DNA from 2 places in the Cytobacillus sp. Hz8 genome. Region 2 is predicted to be linked to the other one. Evidence: riboswitches for the same ligand, from Rfam matches in the RefSeq annotation. Region 2 holds a riboswitch; the other holds the start of a gene.

Region 1 (3,191 bases), on a different contig from region 2:
CGTGGTAAAACCAATCTTTTTCCCTGGTGGAAACATCGGAAAACTTGCTATTGCTGGGACGGTTAATGACCTGGCTGTAAGTGGAATGATTCCGCAATATTTAACAGCGGGTTTTATTATTGAAGAGGGCTTCAAGGTGAAAGAACTGAAGGAAATTGTTCATTCAATGGCAGAAGAGGCACAAAAAGCTCAGGTCCAAATTGTGGCAGGCGACACAAAGGTGGTAGAACGAGGAAGTATTGATGGGCTTTACATCAACACTACCGGAATCGGCTTTATTCATCCTACACATCCTGTCCAACCGGAATTAATGGATGAAGGAGACTCCATTATTGTTAATGGCACAATCGGTGACCATGGCATTGCGATTTTAGGTGCACGGGGAGAGCTTGGAATTAAGACGGAACTGCAGAGTGATTGTGCGGCGCTGAATGGGTTGATTGCTAGTGTGATAGATTCGGTTGATGGGATTCGAATCATGCGGGATCCTACACGAGGCGGTCTCGCAACGACGCTTGTAGAAATCGCAGAGGATTTTGGAATCTCCATGGAAATAGAAAATGAAGAAATCCCAATTCGAAGCGAAGTAAAAGGTGCCTGTGATATCCTTGGATTCGATCCACTTTATCTTGCAAATGAGGGAAAAGTTATTTTCATTGTGAAAAAAGAGCAAGAAGCACAGGTTCTTCAGCTACTAAAACAGCACGAGCTTGGACAAAATGCTAAAGTCATCGGTCATATAACAGGCAAAGAGAAAGGAACGCTTCATTTAAAAACGGGACTTGGCAGTACGAGAAAGCTGCATAGACTTTCTGGAATGATGCTGCCGCGAATTTGTTAAATTGAACTAGACCTGAAAATCATTAGGCAGTAGCACATAAGTTGTGTTGCTGCCTGATGATTTTCAGGTTTTTAAAAGTGAAGTTTTTTTTCCTCTAAATAATGGTTGACAAATCGGAATAGTAGGTTTATTTTATACATAAAGCTAAAATAAAATTTAAATATTCTTTGATATATCCAACTTATCAAGAGAGGTGGAGGGAATGGCCCTTTGATACCTCAGCAACAGGTTCTTTTAAGAACACTGTGCTAATTCCAACAAGCATTATGCTTGGAAGATGAGTTAGGGTGACATGTTACTGAGTCAATCCTATTCTTATCTTTAAGAATAGGATTTTTATTTTTTATCAAATAAAGGGAGTGAATGAAATGAGTAACTATCCTTGTAAAAATCTTGAAAAGCGGCGCAAAGAATTAATAAATATACTTACTACTTTTGAATTCTATAAAAATGGTGATAAGAGTCTGTATGAATTACCTCTTCCTGATTTAGAACATGAGTATGAATCATTTCAAGCAAATTTGCATCCGCATATCGGTGTGGGTTCTATACATTGGGTTTAGTGATAAACAGGGAATCTTTTACCCGAAAAAATGAAGTTAAAAAATTATAGACTGGATTGGTCTTGTATCAAAGTATTGAATTATGCTTGTTCGATATCTTTTAGAAATAAAAAAATCATATACTAGTTGTCTTGTTTTGTGAAGCCATAATTAATTTGTTTCATAGAGTATCATAAATCCGACTATTCCTATTGGCTTACTAAAACTGATTTTGAAGCTTTAACAGGTCAATAGATAGTACAATACATTTTCAACAAGAGCTCAAACGTTACAAAATTTAGAAATAGGAGGAACTTACATAATGAAATATGGCATCCAATACAGAAATTTGTGTTGCTGTCTTCAAAAGGATAGTTGATTGAAAAGAAAAAACTAATTGCTAGTAAGTGTGTTTCAGTGAAAGGAATTATTTACTAAATAATTTAATTTTAGAGAAAGATAGGAGTAAAAAAGATGCAAAAAATTAAAAGAAAATTAAGTATATTGATTGGATCATTATTTGTGATTACATCGTTAGTAGGTTGCTCTGCTAATACGAATGGAAGCAATAATTCCTCAGGCGAAAAGGCAAGTGGAAAGTCAGGTGAGCAATTAGCCGATAATCAAGTGTTAAATTGGGTTGCACCAACAGAAATACCAACAGCAGACTCCGTAAAGGAATATGATACTGCAAGTGCAGAGCAAATTAATATTTTTGCTGAAGGATTGTATAAAATTAACGGGAAAAATGAGGCTGTTCCAGCTATTGCTGACGGTGAACCTAAAGCAACGAACAAGGAGAAAACACAATATATTATTAATATTAAAAAAGATTTGAAATGGTCAAATGGTGATCCATTGACGGCAAAAGATTTTGTTTATGCATGGCAGCGCTTGTTTGATCCTAAAACCGCTGCACAAAATGCCAGCACTTATTTTAATATAAAAAATGCTCAAGCCATTAATGAAGGAAAAATAGATAAAAGTAAATTAGGGATTAAGGCACTATCCGATACGCAGTTGCAAATTGATTTGGAATATTCCGATGTATATTTTAAAGAGACACTTTCCTCTACGAACCTTTTTCCTCAAAATGAGAAGTTTGTAACGGAGAAAGGTGATAAATACGGTAAAAGCAGTGAAGATACTTTAAGCAATGGTCCGCTCGTATTGTCAGATTGGGATGGTACCGGATTAAGTTGGAAGTATAAGAAGAACAAATATTATTGGGATAAAGATAACATCTCTCTCAAGCAAATTAATGTGCAAGTTGTAAAAGAAACGGCTACTGGAATTAATCTGTATCAGGCTGGGACAATTGATGGTGTTACATTATCTGGTGACTTTATTAAACAATTCAAAGATGACCCGGGATATATAAATATTTTAGCACTTCGCGCAACAAACCTTGAATTAGGAACCAGTTCAAATAAAAACCTGCAAAATGAGAATCTGCGTAAGGCATTAAGTTTATCCATTGATCGAAATGAATTGGTCAAGAATGTATTAGCTGATGGTTCTCGTGCAGCAACTGGGGCTATTCCAAAGGGGATGGCAAAGGACCCGAAAAATGAAGAAGATTTTGCAGATGCAGCTGGAGAATTAGTGAAGCACGATACGGATCAAGCGAAAAAATTATGGGAAAAAGCAAAAGAAGAGCTTGGTGTAGATAAAGTTTCATTTACATTAATAACCTCTGATGATGGTGATTCTAAGACTATCGGTGAATATTTACAAAGTCAAATAGAAACGGCATTGCCAGGCGTTACCATTAACTTGAGTAATGTTCCTGCAAAGGTGCGTTTCGA
Region 2 (3,191 bases):
AAATCGCCAATTCCGCCGCCACCGACAACTCCTGCCATTGCAGAAAATCCAACCAAGCTAATAAGCGTCAAGGTAACCCCTGAGATAATCCCAGATTTTGCCTCTAGAAGGAGGACATCTTTTATGATCATCCAAGGAGTCGCTCCGACTGAAATTGCGGCTTCGATAACACCCTTATCAATTTCCCGAAAAGACGTTTCAATAATTCTGGCAAAAAAGGGAATCGCCGCAACCGAAAGAGATACACTAGCCGCAACGGGTCCGATCGTCGTATGTACGAGAAAATTGGTTAGGGGAATTAAGGCAACCAATAAAATAATAAAAGGAATCGAGCGAATCAAATTAACGACAAACCCTAATACGACGCGAATCACACGATTTTCCATGAAAAGGCCCTTATCGGTAACATATAAAAAGATGCCAATTGGGAGACCCACCAAGACCGCCACCAACAAGGAAATGGAAATCATCAAAATCGTTTGCAGGAAGGCTTGGTTGATATCAGGAATCAGTTCAATGAGATGGTTGAAGTCTATGCCCATGTCGTAACACCTCCACTTGTGCTGATTGTTCCTCAATAAAGCGAATGGCCTTATCGATTTCTTCTGGTTCACCCTTTATTTCCATGATAAAAATTCCTAATGGCGCCTCCTGAATATATTCAATCGATCCATGAAGGAAGTTACCATTTACCTGAAATGCCTTTAAAGTATTCGAAATAACACCCTCTCCAGCGACTTCCCCTTTAAAGATGACCTTTATAATCGCTCCTTCGCATCGATCCAAAATTTCTTTTGGTATATCAAAGGAAACAATACTACTAATAAACTCGTGGGTTAAGTCGGTTTTGGGGTTAGCAAAAACATCATATACTGAACCTTCCTCAATCACCTTCCCTGTCTGCATAATTGCCATCCGATCACAAATTTCTTTTACAACATTCATCTCGTGAGTAATGAGGACAATCGTAATATTTAGTTCTTTATTAATTTTTTTCAATAAACGTAAAATCGATTTCGTTGTCGTTGGATCAAGAGCGGATGTCGCTTCATCGCATAAGAGAACTGTCGGATTATTCGCAAGCGCCCTAGCAATCGCCACCCGTTGTTTCTGTCCGCCACTTAGCTGTGATGGATACACATCCCGCTTATCCAAAAGTCCCACCATATCAAGCAATTCTTCCACTCTTCCCTTAATTTGGCTCTTCGGCACCTTTGCTGCTTTAAGGGAGAAGGCAATATTTTCAAAGATTGTTTTCTGGCTGATTAAATAGAAATGTTGAAAAATCATTCCAATTTTCAACCTCGCTTGCCGCAGCTTTTTATCAGAAAGCGCCGCTAAGTTCACCCCATCCACTGTGATCTTTCCTGAAGTCGGTCGCTCCAGTAGATTGATACAGCGAAGCAAGGAGCTCTTCCCCGCACCGGAGTATCCGACAATTCCATAAATCTCCCCTTCCTGAATCGTCAAGGACACCTCATCCACTCCGCGAACCTGTCCTTTCTTTGTTTGATAAACCTTTGTCAGATTTTCAATTTCAATCATGAACGAACCTCCCTCCATCTCGCTGATTGTCATAAAAAAAATGCTCCTTTCAACTGAAAGAGCATCGATTTTAAACATATCTATGCTTATCTTTCAGAATGAAAGTCATTCTGTGGGAATTGGCACCTTCCCTAAAAAGGGGGTTGCCGGACGTCATAGGGCCCAACCCTCGGTCACTCTTGATAAGTTATTTTATTAGTAAATTAATAAAGTAAGTAAAGTTTACTAACATACGATAATTCTGTCAATTAGCTATTTTGAATCCCCATTAAATGAATGCGATTACAATGTGATAAGGTAGCTATTTTAGGAAAAGAAAAAATTTTTTTAAATTACAGGCACCATCCAACTTTTCTCGAAAAAAGCGCAAAAAAATAACCCTGCCTAGTTTTGTTTTGAACTGGCAGGGTTACGGTTTCACTTCTGTTAGGAAATCCGTGGTCATCACGTCCTTTTTTATAGGGTGGCTATTTTACTGTATTCACTTATTTGCTCCATGGTCAAATGCTTTACAAATTGATGGATGCTAACCCACTCTACCCCATTGTTTTCACAAGCCGTTTTGTAATACTCATAAGCCTTCTGATACATATCCATTTTGGTTTCCCCTTCCACGCTGTTATATAACAAGTTTTAATATTTAAAATTAATATATAACAGATAGATGTGTTGGTCAATACTTTTTTTTAAAAAGCATGGGGACGGTTCGTTCCTTGCTTCTTTCAAAGAGATTGACGAAAGGACACCAAAACCAAATCAACTACTCTATCAGCAAAATCCCTCGAATCCGTACTATTCATGTAAAAAGGACATGATCCATTATTGCTCAGTCAGCATTATTTATAATTGCCAATATTGGAATTAAACTTAGCAAATAAATGAACATGCTAAAGAGTCCTATATACACAGTGACGATCAGCGCAATAAAAAAAGAAGGCTTAAACTAAAAGCTATTCTTTATTATCGCCCTAAAAGCATGAAACAAAGCACCTGTTTCCAAGGCCCTACATACGATCAACAAATTTATGAAATACTAAAAAAAAATGGTGGATGGTGAAACACGATGATTAATAAGTTAATTCTCTGGATATTGTTTATTGCTCCATGGTTTTGTTTTTTATGAAAAGGGAAGGAATCAAACGGTATATTCCCGTTACCATATTTACTGCATTATTAGTAACGATTATTTACGAATTAGCTTATACATATAAATGGTGGGAATTAAAAGTGACCATAGTACCATGGGGATATATAACAAATGTGAGCTACGCCTATGGATCCTTTCTAATTGGGACCATGTGGATTTTCTATTTTACCTTCAAAAAATTTTGGCTGTTTCTAGTGGCCAATATTATAGCCGATGGGATAGATGCCTTTTTAATAAGAGAATTTATGGAATTAAGAGGCATTATTCACTACATTAACTTGAGCAATTGGAACTTATTCATTGTAATGGTTGCACTATCTCTCATTGCCTTTGGTTTTCAAGTTTGGCAGGAGAAAACATTTAAGCTGAAAGAATCTGGAACATAGAGAGAATCCTATTCCAGCCCAAAAAGATAGAAACAAGTAGTAGGGGTTCGGGTTCCACAAAAAAGCCTCTTTCCTTTTAAACCATACAAAAAATGAGAAATTTTTATATAACT

Evidence for each region. A riboswitch is a leader RNA that binds a small molecule or an ion and turns the genes downstream of it on or off. The one in region 2 is predicted to bind S-adenosylmethionine.
Region 1: it holds a riboswitch for S-adenosylmethionine, as region 2 does, so the genes downstream of both, ACE38V_RS10800 (Fur-regulated basic protein FbpA) here and ACE38V_RS20155 (methionine ABC transporter ATP-binding protein) in region 2, are expected to answer to the same signal.

Annotation. Positions count from the first base shown of each region.
Region 1 is NZ_JBHKFI010000007.1:95,324-98,514, forward strand. Features, by position in the region: gene hypE (hydrogenase expression/formation protein HypE) at 1-841, shown strand, start outside; SAM riboswitch class I at 1,020-1,125, shown strand; gene ACE38V_RS10800 (Fur-regulated basic protein FbpA) at 1,210-1,404, shown strand; gene ACE38V_RS10805 (peptide ABC transporter substrate-binding protein) at 1,858-3,191, shown strand, end outside.
Region 2 is NZ_JBHKFI010000022.1:69,829-73,019, reverse strand. Features, by position in the region: gene ACE38V_RS20160 (methionine ABC transporter permease) at 1-542, opposite strand, end outside; gene ACE38V_RS20155 (methionine ABC transporter ATP-binding protein) at 514-1,545, opposite strand; SAM riboswitch class I at 1,629-1,734, opposite strand; gene ACE38V_RS20150 (hypothetical protein) at 2,002-2,142, opposite strand; gene ACE38V_RS20145 (hypothetical protein) at 2,665-3,078, shown strand.